DNA from 3 places in the Clostridium saccharoperbutylacetonicum N1-4(HMT) genome. Region 2 is predicted to be linked to each of the others. Evidence: riboswitches for the same ligand, from Rfam matches in the RefSeq annotation. Region 2 holds a riboswitch; each other region holds the start of a gene.

Evidence for each region. A riboswitch is a leader RNA that binds a small molecule or an ion and turns the genes downstream of it on or off. The one in region 2 is predicted to bind thiamine pyrophosphate.
Region 1: it holds a riboswitch for thiamine pyrophosphate, as region 2 does, so the genes downstream of both, CSPA_RS13850 (ABC transporter ATP-binding protein) here and thiW (energy coupling factor transporter S component ThiW) in region 2, are expected to answer to the same signal.
Region 3: it holds a riboswitch for thiamine pyrophosphate, as region 2 does, so the genes downstream of both, thiT (energy-coupled thiamine transporter ThiT) here and thiW (energy coupling factor transporter S component ThiW) in region 2, are expected to answer to the same signal.

The regions. Positions count from the first base shown of each region.
Region 1 is NC_020291.1:3,077,521-3,080,807, forward strand. Features, by position in the region: gene CSPA_RS13840 (FIST signal transduction protein) at 1-581, shown strand, start outside; gene CSPA_RS13845 (methyl-accepting chemotaxis protein) at 598-1,578, shown strand; TPP riboswitch at 1,634-1,736, shown strand; gene CSPA_RS13850 (ABC transporter ATP-binding protein) at 1,839-2,591, shown strand; gene CSPA_RS13855 (ABC transporter permease) at 2,588-3,287, shown strand, end outside.
Region 2 is NC_020291.1:918,225-921,511, forward strand. Features, by position in the region: gene CSPA_RS04100 (FMN-binding protein) at 1-1,142, shown strand, start outside; TPP riboswitch at 1,263-1,373, shown strand; gene thiW (energy coupling factor transporter S component ThiW) at 1,537-2,070, shown strand; gene thiD (bifunctional hydroxymethylpyrimidine kinase/phosphomethylpyrimidine kinase) at 2,100-2,924, shown strand; gene thiC (phosphomethylpyrimidine synthase ThiC) at 3,006-3,287, shown strand, end outside.
Region 3 is NC_020291.1:84,054-87,340, forward strand. Features, by position in the region: gene CSPA_RS00370 (Mrp/NBP35 family ATP-binding protein) at 1-468, shown strand, start outside; gene CSPA_RS00375 (ferredoxin) at 580-771, shown strand; gene thiT (energy-coupled thiamine transporter ThiT) at 859-1,536, opposite strand; TPP riboswitch at 1,592-1,692, opposite strand; gene CSPA_RS00385 (hypothetical protein) at 1,715-1,921, opposite strand; gene CSPA_RS00390 (anaerobic ribonucleoside triphosphate reductase) at 2,291-3,287, shown strand, end outside.

The sequences.
Region 1 (3,287 bases), 2.2 Mb from region 2:
GTAAAAAGGTTCATAGTGTTGCAATATTTTATAATGCTCAAAGAAGGACAAGTTTAATAAAAGAAAATATTTATGAGCCGAGTGGAAAGAGATTATTGGTAACAGCTGCAGATACTATAAATAGAACTGTAAAAACTTTTAATAAGGTTCCAGCAAGTATAGAATATGCAAGAGTGCTAGGTGTAACAGAAGAAAACTTACCTAACATGTTCATGAATAATCCATTAGGAAAAATATATAAAGATGATGTTGTTATTGCATCACCAATGAAGGTAAATGCTGATAAGTCTATTACTTTTTATTGTCAGGTTATACCAAATACTTTTGTAGAAGTTTTAAAACCTATTGACCCAGATGAACAAGTAAAAAGGACTTTAGGAAGACTGCCTTTTAAACCTAGCTTCATATTTTCTGTGCATTGCATTTTAAGAAGTTTAAAATTTAAAGAAGAAAAACTTTGGAAAAACATTGATAAAGAGATTATATCTTGTTGTTCTAATACTACTGGATTTATTAGTTATGGAGAACAATATTATAAAGCTCATGCAAATCAAACAATGGTAATGTTAATTGTGGAATAAAAGGGGAGAGGAAAATATGTTTAATTTTTTAGGTAAAGACAATAATACGGACAAAATTGATTCTAATATTAATGCTGCTGAATTAAATAAAGTAGAAGAAAAAGAATTTGGATATACAAATGAAATTTTTGATTTAGCAAATCAAATTCAAAGGAATATTGATGTTTTAGTTAATGAAGAAGGAAGTATAACATATGGGTTGGATAGCATTTTAAAAGGTTCAGAAGTTACAACGGAACAGACGGACCATGTAAATGAACATCTTAAAACTTTATCTGAAAATAGTGATAATACAAAACGATTAGTGGACGGAGTATTTTTAAGTCTTGATAAATCAAAAGAAGAAATTAATATGGCAAAAAAAGATTTTAATGAAATTATTAATCAAGTTCAATCAATTTCATCTGTATTTGATGAATTTAATGAAGTAATTTCTGAAATTCAAACTAATTATAATAGTATTCAAGGACTAGCCTCTATAATAACTGGAATTGCTGGACAAACTAATTTGCTTTCTTTAAATGCTTCAATTGAAGCAGCTAGAGTTGGCGAAGTAGGTAAAGGTTTTTCAGTTGTTGCAAATGAAATAAAAAAACTTTCTTTAGATACTCAGGATAATGCAAAAGATATTATGACTTCATTGAAAAACTTAACACAGTCTATGGAAAGATTAATGAGTAAATCGAATGATGGAGTTAATGTAATAAATAAAACCAGTGGAGTTATCGGAGCGTCATCTACTATATTAGATAGGATAGCTAAAGCCGAAGCAGAAGTACATAAAGATTTACAGGAAGTTCAAGTTTCACAAATTAATAATTTGGAAGGAATAAAGGAAATATCAACCAATTTAGTGAAATTAGTTGACAAGTCAAAATCTGAAAATCAGGAATTAGAAGAAATTATCTTTAGTATACAGAAAAAAGCAGATTGTTATACAAACATATTAAACTATCTAAATCAAATTAAAATTTTAAAAGATCAATCAAATAGTTAATTTAGTAATAATATTACATTTACATATGCAGAATTTTAGTATATAATCGTGAAAGAAACAAAACTAGGGGTGCATTAAAACGCTGAGAGAGCTTAATAGCTTAACCCTTTGAACCTGAAGTGGTTAGTACCAACGCAGGGAAGTGAGTTTGCCTATTATGAGAAGTTTACATTGAAAAATGATAAATTTATAAGAAATAGTTCAAGCTTTCTATCCTTGTGATGGAAGGCTTTTTTGTCGTATATAAGGAGATGAGAACAATGCTTGAATTTAATAATGTTACTTTTAAATATCCAGAAGATGATTATACAATGATAAAAGATTTATCATTCTCAATAGAAAAAGGTGAATTTATTTCTATTATAGGTGCCAGTGGCTGCGGTAAAAGTACCATCTTTAGGTTAATAAATGGATTGGAAAAAATTCAAGGTGGAAAGATATTTGTTAATGGGAATTCTATAGAAAATATGAAAAATTATAGTGCATACATGCCTCAAAAGGATTTACTTTTTCCTTGGAGGACTATAGGAGAAAATCTTTCCCTGCCAATGGAACTTCAAAAAATTAATAAGAATGAAAGAGAAAAAAGAATTTTAGATATGCTTAAGGAAGTTGGTTTATTAGGTTACAAAGATAAATACCCTAAGGATTTATCTGGAGGAATGAAGCAAAGAGTTGCTTTTGCAAGAACTATACTAACTGGTTCAGAGTTGCTTTTATTAGATGAGCCATTTAGTGCTTTGGATTCATTAACAAAAATTTCAATGCAAGAATGGCTATTAGAAGAATGGAGGTATTTTAATAAAACTATATTATTCATTACTCATGATGTTGAAGAAGCTGTTTTTCTTTCTAAAGCTATATTTGTAATTCATGATAGTCCAATAACTCATTTAGAAAAAATTGAAGTGCCTCTTGAATATCCTAGAAACAGAAGCTTCCTGCAAAAAACACAAATTATGCAATTAAAAGAAGACCTTATAGAAAGACTTAGACAGAAGGTGAAATTATGAAGAAAAACCTGCCAGCTATAATAGTAATATTAGTCATTCTTGGAATGTGGCAAGGAATTGCTGTTATCATAAATGCACATTATATATTGCCGTCACCAACACAAATATTAGCAAAGTTATGGTTGCTTAGAGAACCTTTATTTATGGTACATTTACCAGCAACAATGGGAGTAACGATTCTAGGACTGTTTATTTCTGTAATTTTCGGATTGGCTTTGGCTATAGTGATGGATTTGAATGAAAATATAGAAAATGCCTTATATCCAATTATAATAGCATCTCAAACCATACCAACAACAGCTATTGCACCTTTATTTGTACTATGGTTTGGATATAGTATATGGGGAAAAGTTTTGGTAACAATATTAATAACTTTTTTTCCAATAACAATTTCAGTTTATGATGGTTTTAAGTCAACTAAAAGAGAAATGGAAGAATTATTAATAACTTATGGTGCAAGTAAAATGGATATTTTTATAAAGCTAAAAATACCAACAGCGCTTCCAGCCTTCTTTTCTGCAATAAAAATGGCAGTGCCATTAAGTATTATTGGTGCAGCAATAGCTGAATGGCTTGGAGCACAAAGTGGGTTAGGGTATTTTAGCAAAAGAATGATGAGCCAGCTAGACGGTGCAGGTGTTTTTGCACCTATTGTATTGCTTTCAATAGCAGCAATGATTATTGTTGCAATAATTA
Region 2 (3,287 bases):
ATGTTTCAACTTTGTTAATAGGATTAATTCTCTTAATATTAATAACAATAGGAGCAGCCTTTATTGAAAGATTTTTCTGTAGATACTTATGTCCATTAGGTGCAATATTTTCCATAATATCTAAATTTGGAATAGTAAAAATAAACAAACCAAAAGCAGATTGTGGCAAATGCAGAGTTTGCACTATTAATTGTTCTATGGGATTAAACCTTTATAAGGTAGATGGTGTTAAGGGTGGCGATTGTATTAACTGTTTAAAGTGTACAGAAGTGTGCCCAAGAAAAAATGCCAATATAAATATTTTAGGTCAAGATGTAAATCAAAATTTAGCTGGTTCTTTTGCAATGGCTGCAATGTTAGGTGTTTATGGATTAACTAATTTTGGTGCAGATGCATTAAGTAATTCTGGTATAATATCAAATAATAGCACTATATCAAGCAATGCAACTCAAAGTTCATCAGTATCAGAGAGTTCTTCACAAAAATATAAAGATGGAACATATACAGGAAGTGGAGAAGGCTATAGAGGAGGAATAACTAAAGTTTCAGTTACAGTATCGGGTGGAAAAATAACTGATATAAAAACAGTATCTAATCAAGACACTCCAAAGTTTTATAAAAGAGTTGAAAGTACTATAATGAATAGTATAATTTCTAAACAGTCAGTGTCGGTGGATACAGTTTCAGGAGCAACCTTTAGTAGTAAGGGAATTATGAGTGCTGTTGAAAATGCTTTAATTTCATCAACAAATAATAGTGTATCTGATAAAACTAGTGAAACTCAAAATAGTGAAGCTTCAAATACAGTAGCAAGTCAAGGAAATGAAAGCACAACTAATAGTACAAATTCTAAAACAAGTAGTAGTGCAGGTGAATATAAAGATGGAACATATACAGGAGCTGGAACAGGCTATAGAGGAGGAACAACTAAGGTTTCAGTTAATATATCAGGTGGAAAAATAACTGGTATAAAAACAGTATCTAACCAAGATACTCCTAAGTTTTATCAAAGAGTTGAAAATACTATAATGAATAGTATAATTTCGAAGCAGTCAACAGCAGTAGATACAGTTTCAGGAGCAACTTATAGTTCAAAAGGAATAATGAGTGCTGTTGCAAATGCTCTGAGCCAAGCAAAATAACAATGTTAATATAAGAAAAAGTTCTAATTTTTGTAAGATGGAGCACTTTTTCTATTAAATATTACTTGACGTTTTATAAGGATTGGTATAATCTTTAAGCTGTGAATGAAAATTTTATAATTGAATAACTAGGGGAGCTAATATTTTAGCTGAGATTGGAAAGATTGATTTCCTGGACTCTTATAACCTGATTTGGCTAGTACCAACGTAGGGAAGTATATTGATGTTTTTTGTGCATATATTTTTGCAGATAATTTAATGTATCCCTTGGGATACATTTTTTTTGTTTAAAATAATAACTTCTTAAAGTTAATCAATTATAAAATCTATAAAGAATTTTATAAAATTTAATTTCACAAATATCATTTCATTGATTTTTAAGGAGGAATTTTTTATGAAAGAAAAAAGTAAAGCACAGAAAATTGCATTAAGTGGTGTTTTAATTGGTATCTCTGTTATATTTGGAACCTTTTCTATACCAGTTGGAGCAGCTAAAATCTCGCCAATTCAACATTTTGTAAATGTGGTTGGCGCAGTGACCTTAGGACCAATGTATGCAGTTGCAAATGCATTTATTACATCCCTTATAAGAAATATTATGGGGACAGGAAGTTTATTAGCATTCCCAGGAAGTATGGTTGGGGCATTCCTTGCAGGAATTCTTTATAAGAAATTTAGAAAACCAAGTATAGCTGTAGTTGGAGAAATAGTTGGTACAGGAATATTAGGAGCAGTATTAGCTTATCCAGTAGCAGCATTAATTTTAGGAAAACAAGTAGCAGTGTTTGTATATGTAATTCCATTTATATCAAGCTGCAGTGTTGGAGCAATTATAGCATATTTCTTTGTAAATATCCCTATAATAAAGAAAATACTTATAAATAATGAAGTGACATCAGATAAAAAACACAGTGTGGATCATATTTAAATAATTTAATAGGGAGAAAGGATGATTTTATGTTCAGAGCATTGACTATAGCAGGTTCAGATACTTGTGGAGGAGCAGGAATTCAAGCTGATTTAAAATCTTTTTCAGCTAATGGAGTTTATGGAATGAGTGTTATTACAGCTGTAACGGCTCAAAATACAATGGGGGTTTTTGGAATTCAAGACATAAATCCAGAAATGATAGAATCCCAAATAGATGTTATTTTTGAGGACATAAGAGTTGATGCTGTAAAGATAGGCATGGTTTCAAAGATTGAATCAATTAAAGCTATTTCAAAAGCCTTGAGGAAAATTGAAAAATTACCGCCAATAGTATTAGATCCTGTTATGATTTCTAAAAGTGGATTCAATTTGCTATCAAAGGATGCTAAAGACACTTTGGTTAAAGAATTATTTCCTTTGGCTGTTTTAATAACTCCAAATTTACCAGAAGCAGAAGAAATTTTAGGGCTAAAAATAAATAATATAGAAGAAATGAAGGAAGCAGCTTTAAAGCTAAAGGAACTTGGACCACAAGCAGTCTTAGTTAAAGGTGGACATTTAGAAAATGAAGCTACTGATTTATTATTTGATGGAGAAAGTTTTGTATTTTTACCACAAGAAAGAATAAATACAATTCACACTCATGGAACTGGCTGCACATTATCCTCAGCTATAGCAGCAAATTTAGCAAAGGGTATGACTATGGAGGAGGCTGTCAAAGAAGGTAAAAGATATATAACAGTAGCTATAGAGCATGGTTTTGAACTTGGGAAAGGTGTTGGGCCTACTAATCATTTTTATGAACTTTATACACTTTTAGAAAAAGCACAAAGCGAAAACAAGAATTCATAAAAAATTTATTGCTTTGTTAAAGTAAGAGTTGGTTTAGGTAATAGTTTAAATATTAAAATGAGATTTAAGGAGAGTTGAAAAATGAATTATAAAACACAAATGGAAGCTGCTAAAAAAGGTATGCTAACTAAAGAAATGAAGGTAGTTGCTGATAAAGAAAATATTTCAGAAGAAAAATTAATGAAGCTTATAGCAGAAGGCAGAATTGTAATTCCAGCTAATATTAATCATAAATCACTTAGCCCAGAAGGAATTGGGGATGGTCTTAGAACAAAAATAAATGTTAACCTTGGTATTTCAGGAGACTCAGTTGATTATTGCAGAGAAATGGAAAAAGTAAAAATGGCAATAGAATTTGGAGCA
Region 3 (3,287 bases), 830 kb from region 2:
CCTGTAATTTGGAGAGGACCTGTAATTACTGGAGTATTAAAGCAAATGTTTGTAGAAACTAATTGGGGAGAACTTGATTATTTACTTATTGATATGCCACCGGGAACAGGAGATATTGCATTAACTGTAATGCAAGAGCTGCCAATAGACGAAATAGTGGTAGTTTCTACACCTCAAGATATGGTATCTATGATTGTTAAGAAAGTTGTTATAATGGCACAAAAAATAGGTATTAAGATTAAAGGTGTAGTAGAAAATATGGCCTATATAAATTGCCCAGATTGTGATAAAAAGATAAGAGTATTTAGTAAAAAATCTTCAGAAGAAAATGCTGACTATTTAGGAATTCCTTTAATTGGAGAACTACCAATTAATATTGAACTTACAGAAGCATTAGAAAGTGGGAAAGCTGAGGAATATGTAAGAGAAAATTCATTATATTCATTAATATTTGAAGGATTATATTAGAAATATAGTGGTTTTATAATTGAAAATTATATAATTATATTAATACATAACTTAATATTTCTTAGGAAATAATAAGTTATGTAATTTTATATTGAGGAGATGAATTAAATTATGAAACCAAAGGTAGATAAAGATACGTGTATAGCATGTGGGTTATGTCCGTCTATATGTCCAGAATGCTTTGATATGGAGGATGATGGAAAAGCAGGGGCTATAGTGGATGAAGTACCATCAGACGCTGAGGATTCAGCTAAGGAAGCTGAAGAAAGCTGTCCAGTAAATGCAATTGAAGTAGAAGAATAGAATTATATGTATAAATAAGTTTGTGCATATAAATAAAAATAGGATTGATTATTGTTAATACAAAATCAATCCTATTTTATTAAAAGCTTAATTAGTTATGGCATTTGTTGAAGAGGCATGTACTATCCTTTCCATAGGAAGTACAGCAAAAATTACTAAGCATATGATAGCTTCTATTCCAACCATAGGACCATTAACTATTACTGAATATACAACTGGAGACATTCCGTCAGGAGCATATGACCCAAAGAATGCCACACCTGAAATGAAATGACATATGAACCGAACAAAGGCTGCTATACCTACTCCGAGTAATTTCTTGTTTTTAAAGAATCCAACAACACCTAGTGCTGTAAAAGGTAATGGATAATCAAATAATACTTGTATTGGACTTAAGATATATGGATCTAAGATTAATGTTATTATGCCATATAGGAAACCAGTTAGGAAACCTATTTCTGGACCATACATAAGAGCTATAAGCATAATTGGAACCATACTACCTAATGTAATACTTCCGCCTTGTGGAAAGTGATATATTCTAAGCATTTTTAATACAGTTGCCAATGCTAAGGCTATACCAATACGAGCAATTAATTGTGGAGTGAATTGAATTTTTTTTGCTTTGACTAATACCACAAGTAACAATATACATCCTATTAGTGTAGCAATTGACATTGGACTTGCAGCTATATCCTGAATATTTTGTGGAAATTTTTGGATTAGTTCGGAAAATTGTACAGACCAATCATTAAAAATTGACATAAAAAAAACCTCCTTTATTGTGCTTGGAGATTATGAACCAAATAAATATCAATATATTTTTATAAGGTTGCATTCCCTACGCTAGAATTAACTAGATCAGGTTTTAAGGGTTTATGAATATCAAATCTCAGCACGATGGCTCCCCTAGCACATTATCATATACAGTTTATACCAATAATTATAAATAGTCAATTATGCTATAATTATTTAATCTACTATTTTTATTATAATCAATAGCATGATTTATAGCAGTTTCACTTATATGTACATAATTATGAGGAATGGAATTGAGGCGTAAAGAACTTAAGGGAACAATACTTATATCATCATTGCTATTAATAATAGTAACATCTTTATAAGTTGAATCTAATATAAAATTTTTCATATAAAAATAATTTCCTTTCATATTTATATAGATTATTACGATAATATTATTTACTAATTAGTAAATAAGTATTCAAGGAAAAGTCTTTTGAAAAAATAATTTATTGTATAAACTTACAGAATAAATTTAATGAAAAGTATTATACTATTTATGAACGTAGTAAAATAGAGTGAATATAAAATTTCTTAATTAGTCAAATACTTAAAAATCACAAAAAATAGGAAAAATAAAAGATAATCGGATGTAAATCACGATAATTAAATTCTAAAGCCTAAAAAATAAAAAAATAGTAGCATTGCTAATGAATACCTAATACAGTATAATAATACGGTAGTTAAATACTATATATTGTGTGTGGAGGGAATAAAAATGCTATATGTTGTGAAAAGGGATGGGAGAGAAGTTAAATTTAATTCGGATAAGATAGCTCAAGCGATCAAAGGATCAGCTAGTGAAATCGGTTTATTATTAAAGGAAAGTCAAGTGTTAGACACTGTACATAAAGTAATAAAATATATTGAAGTTGAGTCAGAATACAAAAGAACTGTTACGGTAGAGCAAATACAAAATCTTGTAGAAAAAGCTCTGAAGGATGAAGGTCACAAAGATATAGCAATTGCTTATTCATCATATAGAAGTGAAAGAACTAAGGTTAGAGAAATAAAATCAGATCTAATGAGAGCAATAAGGCAAATTGGAGTTGAGACTGATAGAGATAATGCTAATGTTGGGAATAATTTTAGTTCAAAATTATTAAGAATAGCATCTGAATCTAACAAGTGGAATACCTTAGCAACAATGCCTAAGAATTTAGCAAAGGCTCACGAAACAGGAGATTTGTATTACCATGATTTAGATAGCTATAATTTAACTGTAAATTGTCTTCATATTCCAACTAGAGAAATTTTAGAAAATGGATTCAATACAGGATATGGAACAATTAATGCTCCTAAAAGAATAGAGACAGCTGCTGAATTGTCATGTATATTATTGCAATCCACTCAAAATGATATGTTTGGAGGACAATCGCATCCAGACTTTGATAATGATATGGGGATATTTGTAGATCCTACTAGAGATGAAATAAGAAAAGAATTAGAAGAATTAGAAATACCAGAGGAAAAGATAGAGGCCTTACTTGAAGGCAAGGTAAGAAAAAAAATACATCAAGCTATGCAAGGTGTTGTTTATAATCTTAATACAATGCACTCAAGAGCTGGTTCACAGGTTCCTTTTAGTTCAATTAATATTGGATTACCAACTAGTAAGGATGCTGCGCTAGTGTGTGAAATATTTCTTTTAGAATATGAAAAAGGATTAGGAAAAGGAGAACAACCTATTTTCCCAAACATAATCTTCAGAGTTA